Linked DNA regions of Planctomyces sp. SH-PL14. The protein of the gene in region 2 binds, or shares a complex with, the protein of the main gene of each other region. Links are inferred from orthologs where the notes say so. Each region holds a gene or a part of one and is shown on either strand. Other genes may lie near its edges.

The links.
Region 1: the proteins of VT03_RS07185 (region 2) and VT03_RS03255 are in contact, whole or in part, in a crystal structure (PDB 5UE9), measured with the Lactococcus lactis proteins. The link is inferred for Planctomyces sp. SH-PL14 from one-to-one orthologs. Residues at the interface, in WP_025017116.1 of Lactococcus lactis: Gly25, Phe27, Phe29, Glu32, Tyr33, Lys35, Tyr36, Lys48, Phe56, Thr60, Pro61, Arg62, Val63, Ala64, Glu65, Thr66, Ala67, Ser68, Gly69, Met70, Ile74, Gln77, Pro223, Glu251, Phe274, Ala275, Pro277, Phe278; in WP_023189152.1 of Lactococcus lactis: Leu4, Gln5, Ala47, Ser48, Met49, Leu50, Leu51, Arg52, Arg53, Met95, Leu98, Arg223, Met224, Ala225, Cys226, Ile228, Gly229, Ala230, Cys231, Tyr232, Ala233, Val235, Glu236, His237, Asn243, His244, Ala245, Lys247, Glu250.

Annotation. Positions count from the first base shown.
Region 1 is NZ_CP011270.1:806,460-816,030, reverse strand. The notes cover bases 4,296-7,235. They hold VT03_RS03255 (dihydroorotate dehydrogenase electron transfer subunit), read left to right. Parts: upstream 4,296-5,285; coding sequence 5,286-6,185; downstream 6,186-7,235. Other genes in these bases: VT03_RS03250 (3-deoxy-D-manno-octulosonic acid transferase), read right to left, coding at 6,266-7,235; VT03_RS03260 (TolB family protein), read left to right, coding at 4,296-5,235. In the rest of the region: VT03_RS03285 (GlsB/YeaQ/YmgE family stress response membrane protein), read left to right, coding at 1-324; VT03_RS03280 (hypothetical protein), read left to right, coding at 438-1,814; VT03_RS03275 (hypothetical protein), read left to right, coding at 1,870-2,259; VT03_RS03270 (hypothetical protein), read left to right, coding at 2,354-3,196; VT03_RS03265 (RidA family protein), read right to left, coding at 3,205-3,663; more of VT03_RS03260, read left to right, coding at 4,192-4,295; more of VT03_RS03250, read right to left, coding at 7,236-7,582; VT03_RS03245 (THUMP-like domain-containing protein), read right to left, coding at 7,675-8,892; VT03_RS03240 (hypothetical protein), read right to left, coding at 9,111-9,571.
Region 2 is NZ_CP011270.1:1,843,685-1,853,183, reverse strand. Bases 6,351-9,218 are described here. They hold VT03_RS07185 (dihydroorotate dehydrogenase), read right to left. Parts: upstream 8,325-9,218; coding sequence 7,377-8,324; downstream 6,351-7,376. Other genes in these bases: VT03_RS07180 (acyltransferase family protein), read left to right, coding at 8,485-9,218; ftsH (ATP-dependent zinc metalloprotease FtsH), read left to right, coding at 6,351-6,878. Outside these bases: VT03_RS07210 (metal ABC transporter ATP-binding protein), read left to right, coding at 1-614; VT03_RS07205 (iron chelate uptake ABC transporter family permease subunit), read left to right, coding at 611-2,116; VT03_RS07200 (metal ABC transporter permease), read left to right, coding at 2,118-3,452; VT03_RS07195 (DUF1559 domain-containing protein), read right to left, coding at 3,480-4,448; more of ftsH, read left to right, coding at 4,920-6,350; more of VT03_RS07180, read left to right, coding at 9,219-9,499.

The DNA.
Region 1 (9,571 bases), 1.0 Mb from region 2 along the record:
CTCACCGCCAAAGCGATCATGCCCGGCCGCGACCCCGGCGGAGCGGTCGGAACCCTCGTCATGGGAATCGTCGGAGCCGTCATCGGCTGCGGCTCCCTCTCGTTCTTCACCAGCAGTATCAAGGTCTCTCCCATCAGCTCCTGGGGCTTCGTCGCCTCAACCGCCGGGGCCTTCCTCCTCCTGGGCTGCTACCGCCTGTTCGCCGGCTCCTTCATCCGCGAAACGGAAGACCGCTGGCTCGAACTCGGAACCCGCACTCGCCGCCGCAGCCCGCAGTCGAACAAGCGAGAAGTCTGGATCGAAGAACGCCGCCGAGCGGGATGAACCTCCCGTTCCGCAAGAAAACGCCCCCCGAACAACAGGGCTGGACGGCGCGTCCCGTCCCGGATCCGACTACAATTCCACCTCGGAATTGTGGCCCGTAGATCTTGGGACTCATGTCGATTCAGTTTGAATGTGCTTCGTGTTCCGCTGCCGTCCAGGTGCCGGACAACGCCGCAGGGAAATCCGGAAAGTGCCCCAAGTGCGGCGCGCGGATCCGCGTACCCGCCGCCTCCACTCTCGCGGCTCCCCCGGCCCCGCCGTCGGAAGCGGCACCCCCCTCCGACCGCCGATCCGCCTCCCGCGCGAACGCGGCCCCGGCCGCTGCCCCCGCGGAGGCCCCTCGTCCAGTCCGCCGCGAGGCAGCCGCAGCCGAACCGGGCGCCCCCGAATCCTTCTTCGCCAAGTTTGGCGGAGGGACGGCAGCCGACGAAGCCTCGGGCTCCGGCCGCAAGCGGCGCTCCGAGTCCTCGGCCCCCGCTCCCTCTCCATTCTCCGTCGCGGAAGCCGAACCGCCGGTTGCCCAACCGGTCCGCCCCATCGAGCCGGTCGATCCCTTCAACCCTCCCACGGATGGCGCGGACGCCGATATTCAGTTCTTCGACGATGAGCCGGAGGAGTACCAGGGCTCGCCCGCGATGGCGCAGTACCGGAACCGGCAGCCGCTCCCCACCTGGGTCTACGCCCTCCCGGTGCTGGCGATCGTGATCGTCGCCGGAGCGGTCGCGGGCTACATGAAGCTGAACGAGAAGCACTACGTCGGAGAACTCGACGGCGAGCGCGTCGAGCCCAAGAAACCGATCAGCGTCACGGTCTCCTGGCAGGAAGCGGGCGCGACCGAGGACCAGGTGAAATTCGTCCGGCAGGTCCTCGACAAAACGTCGATCCCCCTCGCCTCGAACCTCATGGTGGTCTCGTTCCTCAGCGACGTGCGGGGAATCATCGTCGAGGTTAAGGATGGCTACGACACCGACATCGTCCGCATCGATCCTCACAAGGTGCCGATCGTCTCGGCTTGGCTCAGCCAGAACGCGGAGCGTCTCCAGATCACACGCTCGACAACGATCGGCCGCGCTGCCAACGATTTTGTGAGCCGTGTGTCGACGGCGGTGCAGAACCAGTCGGGGATCCGCGACATGGCCGAGTTCCGCGATCGACTCGGGGTCCCCGCCCTTAACCGGACTCTCGGCCACTGGGTCGAGGCGGTCGTGGACGGGAAGATTTTCCCCTGCATCTACGAAGACCCGCAGGGAGTGCTGTACTTCGCCGTCCCGTCCAACGCACGGATGTTCGAGATCCAGGAGAAGACGGAGAAAACGGGCGGGCGCGTGCTGCCCCCCTCGTTCCGGCTGACGGTGAAGGTTCCCCCACGGACCATCGTTGACTCCCCCGTTACGGAACCGGCGACCGTGCTGGAAGGGGTCATCCCGGCCGGCCAGAACGCGCCGATGGCGCCGGCGGAACCCACCCCCAAGGGGTCTGGGGACCTGTAGTCGCGCCCAACTCTCCACCCGTCCGCTTCCTCTCTGCGTCCCCTCTCCGTTCCTCATGCCTGACTTCGCGGATCTGGTCCGTTCCCGCAAGGAGTGGATCGCCGACGTCCTGATCCCCTGGTGCCGCTCCGCCCCGCTCGCGGACCTGCGGAAGGCGGAGGAGGAATGGCTCGACATCGCCGGGAAAGTTGCCCCGCAGCTTTCGCTCTGGCTGTGGGCCTGGAGCCGCTTTCCGGTTCTCTATGTCGAAGGTCTCCCGGGGCTCGAGGAAACCCATCGCGTGCAGGTCACGTTGGCCGACCAGACCACCCTCACCGGCTTCCCCGACGCCCGGAAGAGCCAGCGCGGTCAACTCGTCCTCCTGCTCGACGGCTCTCCGCTCCGGGAAAGCTCGCCCCTGCCGATCGACCGGATCCAGACGATCGAACGTCTCCTGGATTCGTGAGAAGACGCAAATCGGCTTCGATTGTTGCCGCCTCGATCGTTAATCTTTTCTTCATCTCCCGTCTGGCTCGTCCCTTCAGCCCCTTCCGACTTCCATGAGACTCCTCTCCGTACTGGCGGCTGTCGTTCTTCTCCTCACCGGAGCGGGCATTCAGTCCGGACGTGCGGACGACCTGCCGTGGAAGTACCCGATCGACATCGCTGTGGGTAAGGAGGGGGAGATCTACATCGCCGACCTCAAGCTGCCGGGGATCTGGGTCTACCGCGGCGAGAATCTGGAGATCGTCGTCCAGGGGACATCGAAGTACCGCACTCCCCTCAACGCCATCCGCTGCCTGGCGGTGACCGACGACGGAACGCTCCTCGCCGGCGATTCCGCCACCCGCGAGGTCTACAAGGTCAGTCCCAAGGGAGAGCTGACGTCGCTCACGAACGGCTACGTCGGCATCCCCATTACGATGGCCCCGCACGGGACCGACCTCTTCGTTTCGGACCTCGAGCTCCAGCGGGTGTGGAAGGTGCCCCTCGCCGGCCTTCCGAAGAACCAGCCGCCGGAGGAGTTCACCGTCATCGGCGGCGCCCGCGGGCTCTTCTTCGATAAGGACGAACTGTGGGTCCTCTCCTCTCCCGCTCCGCAGCTGCAGCGGTTCTCGATGGACAAGAAGCCCACCGTCGTGGTGAAGGACCTCGTCTTCGAGTTCCCGCACCAGATCGCCCGTAAGGACGGCGTCTCGTATGTCAGCGACGGCTACAAGAAGTGCGTCTGGAAGGTGACGGACGACGGCAAGGCGGAGCAGTGGGTCAGCGGCGCCCCGTTCGTCAACCCGCTCGGAATCCGTTTCCAGGGGGACGACCTGCTGCTCATCGATCCCCGCGCGAAGGCTCTGTTCCGGATCAAGTCGGACGGCACGCGGGAGACGGTGCTGCCGAAGCCGTAACCGGTTCCTCAGTTCACTTCGAACGTGAACTCGATCTCGACGCTCGCATCGAGGGGCAGGGCGTTGACGCCGACCGCCGCACGGGCGTGTTTGCCGATGTCACCGAAGATCTGGACCAGGAGTTCGCTGGCGCCGTTGGCGACGATCGGCTGATCGGAGAATCCGTCTGCGCTCTGCACGAAGACACCGACCCGGACCACGCGCGTGACGTGGTCGAGGCTTCCGAGGAGCCGGTTGACGTGAGCCAGGGCGTTGAGGACGCACTGCCGGGCGGCGGACTGCGCGACGTCGACGGGGGTCTTGGTCGGGACCGGGCCCTGGGCCATCAGCGTTTTCCCGGCGAACGGGAGCTGTCCGCTGACCTGCACGAGATTCCCGGTTCGGACGGCTGGCAGATAGGCCGCGACGGGAGCGGGGGGCTCGGGGAGGATGAGGTCGAGTTCTTTGAGGCGGGCTTCGACGGACATGCGGATCGCTCCCAGTGGCGGTGACCGGTTGGAGGTGTGTTATCGCAGACGGGGTGGTGTCCGACAAACGGTGGTCGCTGTTCAAACGCAACGCCGCCCCCGACTGGGTCCAGGGGCACCCTGGTGGGGGATGCAAGGGGGCAACGCCCTCTTGCCCGCCGGAGGCCTGGCCGTCGAGAGACGTCTGAAGGAGTGAGTGTCCAAGCGCGGACAACGTGCCGTATGCCCCCTCACCAACCCGCGGGGATTGCAAAGCTCGCGGTGTGATGTGAGGGAGTCCTCATAGCTGGTACCACAAAGGGGACATCCGTTGCGTACCACGGTTCCTCACCGGAATGCCTCCGGCGGCAAGGGGTTGCCCCCTTGACCCCAGTGGCCGTCGCACAATGGGTTTGAGCTGGCATCGCTGTGCCGGCAAGTACACCGTTTGAGCCAGCAGGATTGGCCACAGATGAGTTGCGGACCGCCGGGGCATGTTTCACCATGCGCCGTCCGCCTTCCATCCGATCCCCCGCAGCGGAGAACTACGTGCCCCGACTCCTGATCGCCCTCCTCCTCGTGATGGCATCGACGGCCGCCTCCCGCTCAGTCTCCGCCCAGGAGACTCCGGACGCCGAAGCAAAACACCTCGCCAACATCCGGCAGGTCACCTTCGGCTTCCCCCGCGCCGGCGAGGGCTACTTCTCGCCCGACGGCAAACTCGTCGTCTTCCAGGCCTACCCCCTCGGCTACCCCTTCTACCAGATCTACGTCCAACCGCTCGACGAGCGGACCCCCCGCCTCATCAGCACCGGCCGCGGCCGCACGACCTGCGCCTTCTTCACACCGGACGCCAAGCAGATCCTCTTCGCCTCCTCCCACACCGATCCCAAGATCGCCGAAACCGAGAAGGCCGCCCGCGAACTCGCCGCCCAGGGGGGCCGGCGGCGGTACGAATGGGACTTCGACCCCGAGATGGAGCTGTACGTCGTCAACTTCGACGGCACGGGAATGAAGCGGCTCACCGAGTCCCCCGGCTACGACGCCGAAGGGAGCTACTCGCCCGACGGAACGCACATCGTCTTCACCTCCATGCGGGACGGCGATCCCGACATCTACGTCATGAAGGCGGACGGGACCGACGTCCGGCAGATCACGGACGTCCCCGGCTACGACGGCGGCCCGTTCTTCTCCCCCAACGGGAAGTGGATCATCTTCCGCAGCGACCGCGACAAGAAGGACATGCTCCAGCTCTACGCGATCTCGGTCGACGGCAAGGAGACGGTCCAGCTCACCAAGGACGTGAACCAGGTCAACTGGTGCCCCTACTTCCATCCGAGCGGCAAGTACCTCATCTGGTCGGGAGCGGACTACAGCCGCGGACCGATGGGAGCCAACTTCGACCTGTTCACGATGGACATCGACATGACCGACACCACCCTCAAGGGAGGCGCGGTCGAGCGGATCACGACGCACGCCAAGGCGGACGTCCTCCCGGTCTTCAGCCCCGACGGCACGAAGCTCATGTGGACGAGCAGCCGGACCGAAGACGGAACGAGCCAGCTCTGGATCGCCGACTGGCTCCGCAAGTAACCACCACGCTCCGTCCTTCCCGCCGCGCTCTTCCGCTGAAGTCGATTCGCATGTCTCACCCGGACTCCAATGCCGCTCACGCCTGTTCCCCCTATCCCGGGATGGTCCCGACCGCCGTCCAAACCCGGACCCGCGTCGTCGAACAGGTCCAGCTGGCCCACGACACCTACCGGATCCGGGTCGAGTGCCCGGCCCTCGCGAAGCAGGTCGTCCCCGGACAGTTCTTCATGATCCGCACGGCGAACTCGGAGCCGATCCTGGGGCGGCCGTTCGCACTCTACGACACGTTCCTGGGACCGGACGGAACGCCGCAGGGGATCGACTTCGCCTACCACGTGATCGGCAAGGCGACCAAGCTCATGGTCCACTGGACACCGGGCGACGCCGTCGAGATCTGGGGACCTCTCGGCAACGGGTTCCCCGTGTTCGAAGGACGGCGACTCCTCTGCGTCGGCGGCGGGATCGGGTACACGCCGTTCCTGGCCGTCGCCCGCGAAGCGGCCGGGCAGCGGGCGTACGGTACGCGGGCCGCGAGCGAAAGCGGCCGGAAGGTGACGCTGCTCTATGGATCGCGAAGCCGATCGCACCGGGCGGACCTGTCGGACTTCGACGGGATCCCGAACTTCTCCGTGAAGCTCTCGACGGACGACGGAAGCGAGGGACATCACGGCTTCGTGACCGACCTCGTCCAGCAGGAGTTTGCGAGCGCTGACCGACCGGACGCGGTCTACTGCTGCGGTCCGGAGGTCATGATGCGGGCGGTGGCGCGGCTCTGCGAGGCGGCCGGCGTGCCGTGCTGGCTGTCGCTCGAGACGCCGATGGCCTGCGGCTTCGGTGCGTGCTTCTCGTGCGTGACGCGGGTCAAAGTCGACGAAGAGCCGGGCTGGGACTATCGGCGGACGTGCATCGAAGGACCGATCTTCCCGGCGTCGTCGCTGGTGCTGGGGTAGTGGCCGTGAAGAATCCGCCACAGACGAACGCAGATGGACACAGATCCGAGGAGCGGAGTCCAGCCCACTGGATCCCGTGATTACCGGGTCGGCTTCGCGACGGGCAAGGCTTCGAGCAGCATCCGCACCGTCCGGTCGGTTGCTCCCTGCTGGGCCAGGACGAGATTGCGGGCCGCCTCGCCGCGGTGCCTGGCGAGCGCGGTGTCGGTGAGAAGCCGCTGGACCGTCGCCGTCAGCTCGTCCCCCGAGTGGACGACCTCGGCCGCGGAATTCGAGAGCAGCAGCTCCACCACCTGCCGGAAGTTCTGCGTGTTGGGACCGAACAGGACCGCTGCTCCGTAGGCCGACGGCTCCATCATGTTCTGCCCGCCGCGGTTCGTCAGACTCCCGCCGACGAACGCAATGTCCGCCAGCCCCCAGCAGGCCCCGAGTTCTCCGAGCGTATCCAGCAGGAGGACCGGCGAACGATCGCTCCCCCCCTCGACGGTTCCCGCCGACCGCCGCAGAAGCGAGAAGCCGCGCGAGAGGACCAGCCGCGCGACTTCGTCGAACCGCTCCTTGTGCCGCGGGACGAGAATCAGCCGCAGGTCCGGAAACTCCGTCCGCAGCGCGGCGAACGTATTGAGCGCGAGTTCCTCTTCAGGAGCCTGGGTGCTGCCGGCAATGAGGACTCGGTCGTTCTCGCGAAGCCCGAAGGCGGCGCGGAGTGCGGCCGTCTTCGGATTTGCCCGGTCCGACTCCAGCCCGTCGAACTTCACCGACCCGGTGACCTCGGTCCGCTCCGGCGGAGCGCCAAGCTCGACCAGCCGGGCGCGATACTCTTCGCTCTGCATCCCCAGCCGGGAGAAGCGGCGGAGGATGGAGGCGATCAGAGGCCGGATCCGCCGGTATCCGCGGAAGCTCCGTTCGCTCATCCGCCCGTTGATGAGGACGAGAGGAATCCCGGCCCGGTCCACGCTGCGGATGAAGTTGGGCCAGAGTTCGAGCTCGACGAGCACGACGAGCGACGGACGGACCCGGGTGATGGCATTGCTGACCGCCCAGGTGAAGTCGAGCGGGAAGTAGACGACGCGGCACTCCGGATACTTGTCGCGGGCCACGTCGTGGCCGGTCTGCGTCGTGACGGAGAGCCAGACCTCGATCTCCGGCCGCTCGGCGCCGAGGCGTTTCAGGACCGGGCCCAGAAGCAGAACCTCGCCGACGCTGACGGCATGGAACCAGACGCAGGGGACGGCCGGGCCGGACCCGGAGGCATTCTCACGGACCGGCAGCCGCCCCAGGAACTTCTCGCTCCAGCCTTTGCGGTACTTCCCCGTCCGCCACGACTGCCAGACGAGCACGGGCGAGAGGACCGCCAGGAGGCCCAGGTACACGGCGTTCAGGATCCATCCGAACATACAGCGAGGGGCGGCGGCGACCGGCGAAGATTGAAGGAACACGTTAAGAACGAAGCGGCGGAGTATGGCAGACCGCCCCGGGAGCGCGTACCTCAGTTGGGGAGAGCCGCTCCGGCCCCGCCGGTTCCGGGACGGGGGACGCGCCGAGCGACGACCGCCCGCGTCCGGCCCTGGAGCCGGGCGTAGATCAGGACCGCCGCTTCGCGGCCGGGGAGCGGCAGCTTGCGGCGGACCGCCTCGACGGCGACCGGCACGTGGCGGCACTTGATCTCCACCTGCCCGATCGCCGAGCCGCGGAAATAAGACCGCAGCTCGGTGTCGTTGTTCGAGAGCTCCGCCAGAACCTCAAACGCCTGGACAAAGGGGGAATCGGAGAGCGTGTCGGACGTGAGGTACTCTTCCTCGGGGTCGAGCCGCGAGAAACCGAACTGCTCGCAGGCGACGTCGACGAGCCCCCCCCGGACGACCGCCGGATCGGGGTCGAGGAGATAGCGGCCGAGGGGTGCGAGCGGCCCCCGCGCGGACCACGGGTCGCCGGCCAGGGTCGCCCCTTCGGGGAGGACCGTCGCCCGGAAGAGAGACTCACTCCGCAGGGCTCCGAACCAGATCGTCGCCTCCTTGCACTCCCCGTGGAGGCTCGTGAGCTCGACCTCGCATTCGGGGAACTTCCCGCCGAAGTTCGCCGCCGGTGAGAGCTTGATCGCTCCGCCGCGGGCGGTCTCGATCAGCGACTTGAGATAGTCGAGCCCGGGCTCCGCCTCCTCGACGCGGATCGTCCGCTGTCCCGCTCCGCGGCCGCCGCCCGGCCGGCGGTCGGGATCGATGTGGACGAGGCGGCCGCTCGTCTCGACCGCCGTGACGTCCGCCGTCCGGATCTCGATCCGGTCCGCGCATCCGTAGACCCGGGCGTTCTCCCGCGTTATCCAGCCGGCGAGCGGGCTGCGGTCGACCGTGAGGACCGTCCCCGCTTCGGCGAGGGCGATGGCATCCGCGCCGATCCCCGAGCAGAGGTCGAGAATGGGTCGCTCGGCCGCAGCGAACCGCGCCGCCTTGTGCCGGGCCACCGCCTCGGGTGTCGACTGCTCAAGACCAGTGCGGTCGAACCACATCTGGCCGGCGTAGGAAAACTTGGCCTCGCCGCGTTTCCGCAGGTCGCGGAGCGTCAGGGCGAGCCGGACGACCGCGTCGTCGAACCGCTTGCGAAGCCGCTGCTGCACGGCGAATTCGGGACCTTCCTCTTCTTGGAGCGCGGTGAAGAGCTCGGGAGTCTCGAGAAGACGCTGATAAACGGAAATCGGGTCGTCAGACACGGCGGGGGAGCGAGGGGAACGGCGGCGGCAAAGTGATCGCGGCAATCCGCTCTTAGCACTCGCCAAGCCCCCCGTCAACAAGTCGCTCCCACCTCTGGCCTCATATCCGTGTGCATCTGTGTTTATCTGTGGCTGAAAACCTCTTTCAGAAGCCACAGACTTACGCAGACCCGCCGTCACCGGCCACCACACTTCGTTGCCGGAAAGAGACGCCCGGTCTACTGCGGCTGTTGTTGTTGCGGCTTCTGCACCTTCGAGATCTCCTCGAAGTACTTCTGGATCAGCCGCGCGTAATCGCCGTCCGGCTTCCGCTTCGCCGCCTGCAGGATCTCGGTCTTCAGCGTTCCCGGAAGCTCGCCCCAGTTGCGGGCGTTGAGCCCCTTGAGATGCGATTCGAGGTTCGCGAGTCCCTGGAGATCCTGTCCGCCGCTGTCGTTGGCCATGTTCGACGCGGACTGCTCGGTGGAATTCCCCTGCCCGGACTGCCCGGCGGCCTGCATCTGGGAGGTCGTCTGCCGCAGCGCCTTGGCGAAAGCCCGCAGCGACTGCTCGGCTTCCTTCCCCGGCGAGGCGGGCTGGCTGTTGGGATCGGGCTGGCCCTGCTCGCCGCCCGGTTGCTCGCCCGGGGCTTCCGAGGAAGGTTTTCCCTGGCCGGGTTTCTGCCCCATCGGAGACCCGG
Region 2 (9,499 bases):
TGGATCTCATTCCCCGCGCGTCGGGGCGGATCCGGCTGTTCGGGGAATCGTACCGCCGCAGCCGGAACCGGGTCGGTTACGTCCCGCAGCGGGAGAGCGTCGACTGGGACTTTCCCGTGGACGCCCTCGATGTCGTGACGATGGGCCTGTACGGGAAGATCGGCTGGTGCCTGCCGGTCCGTCGCAAGCATCGCGAACTGGCGCTAGAAGCCCTCAGCCGCGTCGGGATCGCGGACCTCGCGCGGCGGCAGATCAGCCAGCTCTCCGGTGGCCAGCAGCAGCGGACCTTCCTCGCCCGGGCGCTCGTGCAGGACGCGGACCTCTACCTGATGGATGAGCCGTTCGCCGCGGTCGATGCCGCGACGGAACGGGCGATCGTCGACCTCCTGCGGGAGATGAAAGAGCGGGGGAAGACGGTTCTCGTGATTCATCACGACCTCCAGACCGTCCCCGAGTACTTCGATCACGTGATCCTCCTCAACATGCGGGTCGTGGCGCACGGCCCGGTCGCGGAGGTCTTTACTCCCGAGAATCTCCAGAAGACCTATGGCGGGCGGCTCACGCTCCTGGACGAAGTCTCCGAGGCGATGCGCCGCCGGGAGCGATCACTGTGAGCCGCGCGATCTTTCTGCTGGTCCTGTGGGGGAGCCTCCTCCTGGTGGCGCCGGCGGCCCAGGCCGAACCGCCTCCCCGCCCCGCCTCTCCGGCAACCGATCGTTCGCTGGCGGGGCGATCGCTCGCCTGGCCCTCCGCGGCCCAGTGGCGGCGGGTGCTGTTGCTCGAGGACTACAACACCCGGGTCGTGCTGCTGGGGACGATGCTCCTCGGCTGTGCCTCCGGGATGGTCGGCTCGTTCATGCTTCTCCGGAAGCGGGCTCTCATGGGGGACGCCCTGAGCCATGCGACGCTCCCCGGGATCTGCCTCGCGTTCCTCGTCGCCACGCGGTGGGGGGGCGACGGCAAATCGCTGCCGCTCCTGCTCCTGGGGGCGACCGTCACGGGGCTCCTGGGAGTCGCGGCGATCCTGCTCATCCGCAACCTGACGCGGCTCAAAGAGGACACGGCGCTCGGCGCGGTCCTCAGCGTCTTCTTCGGCGCCGGGGCCGCGCTCCTCGGCCTGATCCAGCAGATGGAGAAGGGACACGCCGCGGGGCTGGAGTCGTTCGTCTACGGCAAGACCGCCTCGATGGGGACGGGCGACACGACGATCATCGCCGTCTCGGCCTTCGTCTGCGTCGTCGCCTGTGTGCTCCTGTTTAAGGAACTGAAACTCCTCTGCTTCGACGAGGGGTTCGCCGGGGCGGCCGGGATGCCGGTCCTGTTCCTCGATCTGACCCTCATGGCCCTCGTGGTGGTCGTCACGATCGTTGGTCTGCAGGCGGTCGGACTGATCCTGATGGTCGCCATGCTCGTCATTCCGGCGGCGGCCGCCCGGTTCTGGACGGAGAAGCTGTCGCGGATGTTCCTCATCTCGGGGGGGCTCGGCGCCTTCAGCGGACTGGCGGGGGCGGGGATGAGCGCCCTGTTCTCGAAAGTCCCATCCGGGGCGATGATCGTCCTCGTCTCGACGTCTCTCTTCGGTGTCAGCCTCGTGTTCGGATCGGCCCGCGGCGTCCTGCACCGGGTTCGGCGACGGTGGGACCTCGCCCGGAGCATCGACCGGCAGCACCTCCTGCGGGCGATTCATGAGTTGCAGGAAACCGCGACTGGCCCGGGCCCGGCCTCGTCCGCGAACGTCACGTTCGCGGCCCTGTTGGGAAAACGGTCCTGGTCCCCGGCCCGTCTGCGGGGCGCGATCCAGCGGGCCCGGCATGACGAGCTGATCGAATGGGGGACGGAGCCGATCCGGCTCACCCGCCGCGGCGCCCTCGAAGGAATCCGACTCACCCGGCAGCACCGCCTGTGGGAGCTGTACCTGATTGCCCATGCCGACATCGCTCCCAGCCGCGTCGACCGAGACGCCGACGCCATCGAGCATGTTCTGGAGCCCGAAGTGATCGCGGAGCTGGAGGAACTCCTTCAGCAGGGAACGCCCGGCGCGCCGGCGAGCCCGCACGGACTGGAGTCGGTCCCTCCCGCGGCTGCGCGGACCGCTCGACCGGAAGGAGTCCGGTAAGATGTCGCTTGCGATCACACTGGTGCCGAACTGGAGTTGGGCGCTCGATGGCTGGATCGTCCTGGCGGGGATCCTGTGTGCCGTCTCGGCGTCGCTCCTGGGGAACTTCCTCGTCCTGCGGCGGATGAGCATGCTGGGGGACGCCATCACCCACGCCGTCCTGCCGGGGCTGGCGGTCGCGTTCCTCGTCAGCGACAGCCGCAGCAGCTGGCCGATGTTCGTGGGCGCGGTGGCGGTCGGAATCCTGACCGCCTTCTTCACCGAGTGGGTCCGCGGGATCGGGCAGGTCGACGAAGGGGCCTCGATGGGGGTCGTCTTCACGTCGCTCTTTGCCCTGGGGCTCGTCCTGATCGTCCAGGCGGCCGATCACGTCGACCTCGATCCGGGCTGCGTCCTGTACGGTGCCATCGAGCTCACGCCGCTCGACACCGTCTCGATCCTGGGGCTGGAGGTCCCGCGGGCGGTGGCGACACTCTCCGTGGTGGCCGTCATCAATGCGCTGTTCGTCGGGCTGTTCTATAAGGAGCTCAAGATCAGCTCTTTCGACCCGGCCCTGTCGACGACGTCCGGGATCAGCGCGAAGCTCATGCACTACCTGCTGATGGTCCTCGTGGCGATCACGGCGGTCGCCAGCTTCGAGAGCGTGGGGAACATCCTCGTCGTGGCGATGTTCATCGTCCCCCCGGCGGCGGCGTATCTCCTGACGGACCGGCTGGGGCCGATGATCGGCCTGAGCGCCCTGCTGGCGGCGCTCTCAGCCTTCGCGGGACACGTCGGCGCGCTCACGATCCCGCATTGGTTCGGCCTGCAGAGCACGACGACCGCCGGCATGATGGCAGTCGCCGCGGGGCTGTTCCTGCTCCTGGCGGCGACGCTTGGACCTCGTCACGGCGTCCTGGTCCGTTTCGTGCGTCAGCGGATGCTGGCTTGGCAGATCCTGACCGACGACGTCGTCGCCCTTCTGTACCGGATCGAGGAGCGGCAGGGAGCGACCCCCGCCACCGCCGAGCATCTTCGCGACGTCCTGCTGGCGGACCGCCTCTCGCTCCGGGCGGCGCTGTTCCTGCTCGGGCGGCGCGGCCAGGTCGAGACCGCGAGCGATGTCTATCGCCTCTCCGCCGCCGGACGGACGCATGCCCAGAATCTCGTCCGGTCGCACCGGCTGTGGGAGCAGTACCTCGTCTCGCACGCCGGCCTCGAAGCGGACCGGATCCACCGCAAGGCGGAGCAGTACGAGCACTTCACCGACCACTCGATGCGGGAGCAGCTCGATCAGGCGACGAGCCAGCCGACCGTGGATCCCCACGGTCAGCCGATTCCGACCGAGCCCAAGTGAGCGGGCTCGGCCACGCCTTGCAAGGGCTTACCACTGGACCTTGACGCCGGCGGCTGTTTCGGGGCCGCCGTTCGACTTGGTCACCATGGCGTCGTAGAGCTCGGGGTTGATGTTCTCCGAGAGGAACTGGACCGAGCCGTCGGCGACGAGGTGCGTCGCTCCGCCGGTGTGGTAGCTCGACGGGCCCCAGTTCTGGTTGATCGATCCCGGAAGCGGGTAGAAGTAGTACGGCTGGTAGTTGATCGACACCGAGCGGCCGGCGAAGGTCGGCGAGTTCGTCATATCGAAGAACCGCGCCGCCACCGAGCCCGAGGTTCCATCGATCCAGACCGCGGCCTTATCCTCTTTAGTTTCGGCCAGAATGATCGTGTTCGTCGTGCCGTCGGTGATATCCGCGATCCGGGTCCGGGAGCCCGGAAACATGATCCCTTCGGCCGGGATCGCGCCGGAAAGGCCGACGACCGTTTTCGCTCCGACGGCGACATAGTTGCGGAGGGCGAAGACGTTCGGCGTCGCGGCGCCGAAGGCGGTCGTATTGTTCGCGTACAGGGCGTCGGTGCTATAGAACGACGGGCCGGCGTAGCTGGGGCAGCGGTACGCCGGAATGATCTTGGTGGCCATCTCCCGGTTCGCCCCGGCCGCCAGGGCGGAGACGTTGTAGTCGATCCGGTTCGCGATCGCAGTCTGGTCGAGGTTCGGCAGGATCAGGCTGGCGAAGCTGTGGAGGTGGACTGTCGGATCCCGGTCGCTCGCGGCGCCCGTGTAGTTCCACACCCCGCGACCGAAGCCGCTGGTACTGCTGGGCGGGAACAGGCCGAACGTCCCCTCGTAGTTGTGCAGCGCCAGGCCGAGCTGCTTCATGTTGTTCTTGCACTGCGTCGCGCGGGCGGCTTCGCGGGCCTGCTGGACGGCGGGAAGGAGGATCGCCACGAGGACGGCGATGATGGCAATGACCACAAGCAGTTCGATCAACGTGAAACCATGACGCCGGCGCATAATTCGAGTCTCAGCTGGGAGGAGGAGGGGCAAGGAGGCGGGCGGAACGGAAGCAGCAAAGCGGAGGCTGCCCGGGGGAAAACGATCAAGCAGCCGTTTGAATGATTATCCCGGTAGACTCGCACTGTCAAGGAACGGGGCGGTGGCGGAGCTTCGGATCGCCTGGCGAGGCGTCGCGGGAATGATCGCTGGTGGCCAGGGACTATTTCCCAGGCCCGGCGTTTCGGCGGACGGGGTGGCAACAGGGGCACGGGAAGGAGCGGGCACGAGCCGTGCAAGGCGGGATCGTGTTCAAGTTGAAAATGCGGCAGCGGTCTGGTGGCTGCTCAGACGGCGCGCCGGGCCGACGCGTCTCCTTTGCGCAACCCGTGGTTGCCGGCCTACCGGGTCCAGGGCGGATGCCCTGGTTGCGGGACTTGGCCCCCTCGTGTAGCTTTCTGGGCTCGCCCAGGAGATTTGCGAAAGCGACCGATGTCTGATCCAACCGAGCGTCCCTCCAATCCGGACTCGCGTGACAACGCCGGTCGCCAGGCCCCTCCCCCGCAGCCCCCTCTTCCGGCGCGGATCATTTTTCTGCTTACGATCAGCCTGCTGATCGTCGTGATTGTGTCGCTGTTCATCACCGGCCGGCCGCCGACCGTGATCTCCTACAGCGTCTTCATGGAGCAGATCGAGAAGAAGAACGTCCAGACCGTCACCCTCTCCGGCCTGCACATCACCGGCAAGTTCAAGGCGAAGCCCAAGAACCCGGCGGCGGCCGAGGATACGTCGGCCCCCGCGGAGCTCCCCCTCGAGTTCCAGACCGAGCTGCCGCTCGTTGAGGAACGCAAACTCCTCGACCGGCTGGAGGCGGCGGCGGTCGACCTCACGGTGAAGACCCCGGAAAAGGGGTACGTCACCGAGGCGTTCATCTACCTGCTGCCGGCGTTCCTGCTGATCGCCATGATGATTTACATGATGCGCCGCTCGGCCGACCCGATGGGGTCGGGGATGCTCGGCGGCTTCATTCGCAGCCCGGCCAAGCGGTTCCGCCCGAGCGACCAGAAGACGACGTTCGACGACGTGGCCGGCATGGAGCAGGCCAAGCGGGAGCTGACCGAGGTGGTCGAGTTCCTCAAGGACCCTTCCAAGTTCCAGCGGCTCGGTGCGCAGATTCCCAAGGGGGTCCTGCTGAACGGCCCTCCGGGGACCGGCAAGACCCTGCTGGCCCGGGCCTGCGCCGGCGAGGCGGGGGTGCCGTTCTTCTCGATCAACGGCTCCGAGTTCATCCAGATGTTTGTCGGCGTCGGGGCGAGCCGCGTCCGCGACCTGTTCCGGACCGCCAAGGAAGCGGCTCCGGCGATCATCTTCGTCGACGAGATCGATGCCGTCGGCCGTGTCCGCGGGGCGGGGCTCGGCGGCGGACATGACGAGCGGGAGCAGACGCTCAACCAGATCCTTTCGGAGATGGACGGCTTTCAGTCCAACGAGGCGGTCATCGTCATCGCGGCGACGAACCGGCCCGACGTTCTCGACCCCGCTCTCCTCCGCCCCGGCCGCTTCGACCGGCATGTCACCGTCGACCGGCCGACGAAGAAGGGCCGTGAGGCGATCCTCAAGGTCCACAGCCGCAAGGTTCCGCTTGCGCCGGACGTCCGGCTGGACAAGATCGCGGCCGGGACGATCGGCTTTGCGGGGGCGGACCTCAAGAACCTCGTCAACGAGGCGGCCCTGCACGCGACCCGCGACGGTAAGAGCGCCGTCGACAGCCAGGATTTCGAGGCGGCCCAGGACAAGATCCTGATGGGGGTCGTCCGGGAAGAAGTCCTCAACCCGCACGAGCGGCGGATGACCGCCTACCACGAGGCGGGGCATGCTCTGCTGGCCTGGATCCTGCCGGAGGTCGATCCGGTTCATAAGGTGACGATCGTTCCCCGCGGCCGGGCGCTCGGCGTGACGCAGTTCCTTCCGCAGGACGAGCGGATGAGCATCGGCGAGCGGCAGCTCCGCTCGCAGCTGGCGGTCTATCTCGGCGGGCGGGCGGCTGAAAAGCTGGTCTTCGACGAGTTCACCGCGGGGGCCGAAGACGACCTGCGGCGGGCCACGGGGATTGCCCGGCGGATGATCGCCTACTGGGGGATGAGCGACGTCATCGGGCCGGCAGCGTTCCGTGATGGCGAGGAGCATCCGTTCCTTGGCAAGGAGATCCACGAGCACCGGCAGTTCAGCGAGGCGACGGCGCACGTCATTGATCAGGAGATCCAGAAGTTCCTGACGACAGCGCAGCGTCAGGCGTCGTCGCTGCTCGCTGAGAACCGTGAGAAGCTCGACAAGCTGGCCGAGGCGCTCCTCGACAAGGAGCTGATCGACACCGACGAGATCACGAACCTCATTGGTCCGGCGACTCCGCGCTCGTCGAGTGCTCACATCACGAAGTCGCAGGACGTTTAGGTTGGCAGTGGCCCTATGTGCTTGTGGCGACTGAGTCTTGCGCAGTCGTTTGTGAGCCGTGGAGACGGCATCTACGTCCCCCCGCCTTACCAGCCCAAGAACCGGGGTCCAGGGGGTACCCCTGGTGGGGGATGCAAGGGGGCGAAGCCCTCTTGCCCGCCGGAGGTCTGGCCGTCGAGAACTGTCTGAAGGAGTACGTGTCCAAGCGCGGACACAGTGCCGTATGCCCCCCTCACCAACCCGCGGGGATTACAAAGCGAGCGGTGTGGTGTGCAGGAGTTCTCATAGCGGGTGCCACAAAGGGGACATCCGTTGCTTACCACGGTTCCTCATGGAAGTGCCTCCGGCGGCAAGGGGGCGTGGCCCCCTTGACCCCAGGCTGCCGTGGCACGTTGGGTTTGAGGTGACAAAGTCGTGCCGGCAAGGACGCGGTTTGAGCCCATCTGCCCCCGCGCAAAACACACCCTGTGCCTCAATCGATACGGAAGGGGCCACAGATCACGGGTTCGCCGCCGCCGGCTGGCAGGCGAACGGGCGGCCGTCCTGGAGCGTGGCGACAATGTCCGTGACCCGCTCGACGCCAAGGTCGGCGAGCGTCTTGTCGAGCTGATCGACGAGCTGACCCGAGCCGGCCGGGTTATAGAAGTTGGCCGTCCCGATCTGCACCGCCGTCGCCCCGGCGACGAGAAACTCCATCACGTCGTCGATCGTCGCAATCCCGCCGACACCGATGATCGGAATCGGGACCGCCTTCGCCACCTGCCACACGCACCGCAGGGCGAGCGGCTTGATCGCCGGCCCGCTGAGACCGCCGATCGTGTTTCCGAGGATCGGCTTCCGCCGCCGCCAGTCGATCGCCATTCCCTGGAACGTGTTCACGCACGAGACCGCATCCGCCCCCGCCGCATGGACCGCCCGGGCGATCGAGACGATGTCGGTCACGTTCGGCGTGAGCTTGGCGATGATCGGGAAGTCGCACGCCTTTCGGGCGGCCGCCACGACGGCGAACGCCGCGTCCGGGTTCTGGGCCAGGTCGACCCCGCAGCTCACGTTCGGGCACGAGATATTGAGCTCCACCGCCGCCAGGCCTGGGCACTGCGTCAGCCGCTCCGCCATCCGCGCGAAGTCATCGACGTTCGTCCCCGCGATGTTGGCGATGATCGCCGTCCCGAGCGACGTCAGGTAGTCGACGTGCTTCGTGATGAAGGTCTCGATCCCGTCGTTGTCGAGGCCGATCGCGTTCAGCATTCCCGACGAGGTCTCGACCGTCCGCGGCGGGGGATTGCCCGCCCGCGGATGGGGCGTCACGGTCTTGGGGATGATCCCGCCGAGCTTGCGGAAGTCGACGAAGGCCTGCATTTCGCGGGCGTAGCCGAAGGTTCCCGAGGCGACCAGGATCGGGTTTTTCAGACGGAGGCGGTTGAGGGTGACGGACAGGTCCGGCATGGAGGGGCTTCGGCGGCAACGGGAAACGGAGAGGGAGCGAAGTATCGGGGATTTGCCGGCCCCTGTCAGCCGATCGGCCGCCGCGGATTCGGATTGACCCGACCGAAACTGGGCCGATAGCGTTCGCCGGCTGTTCGATTCCTCGCGGCAGGGCTCCTCCATGCAGACATCCGTCCTTGCCCCGCCTGCCCCGCGGCTCCACGGGATCGACGGGCTGCGGGGGATCCTGGCCTGTTCGGTGATGCTCTATCACTACACGGTGTGGGCAGGGATTGATGTCGGCCCCCGGTTCTCCGGCCTGCTTTCCGCGGTCGCCTTCTACGCTGTCGAGGCGTTCTTCGTCATCAGCGGGATGAGTCTCGCGTTCGTTTACGAGCGGACCGATTTTTCGCGGCCGCGGACGGTCGGGACGTTTTTTGTGCGGCGGTTCTTCCGGATCGCCCCACTGTTCTATGCCGTGCTGGCCGCGACGCTCGTGCTGAAATGGGCGGCCGTTCATGTCCTTCATACGCCGGGCGTCGCGATGCCGTCGCTGGCGGAGGTTGTGGGAAACCTGTCGCTGCTGTTCGGCCTCGTCGATCCGACGCAGAGTCTGGTGATTGCCGGGTGGTCGATCGGGATCGAGATGGTGTTCTACCTGCTCTTTCCCCCGCTGATGTGGCTGATGACGCGGCGGGACACCTGGCGACCGCTTCTCCTCGCGGGCTCGGCGGTTCCGGCGGCGGTCTTCGCGTTCGTGCTGCTCGACCCGCTCCTGAACTTCGCGTCTCAGTCCGCCTGTTACGCCAGCGTCGCCAATCACCTTCTTCTGTTTGTCGCCGGAATGCTGCTGGTCCGCGGGACTTCGCAGGGACCGCAGGCGAATCGAGCGGCGAACTCCGCGTGGATCGTTCTGGCCCTCGGGCTCTTTGCGGCCCTGAGCCTGGGAGTGCCGGACGTCGATCTTGTCACCGGTTGGCGGCGGGGAGCCCTGCTCCTCGTAACGGTCGGAGGCTGCGCCGCTGTGGCTCGGCGACCGGCAGGCCGGAGCTTTCTCTCTCCCGTGCTGGAGCGCCTCGGCGAGTGGAGTTACTCCATCTACCTGAGCCATTTCCTCGTGTTCACCGTGCTCCAGCGGCTCGTTCCCGGGGACTGGCGGGGCAGCCTCGTGGTCGGTTCGGCTCTCGCCACGATCG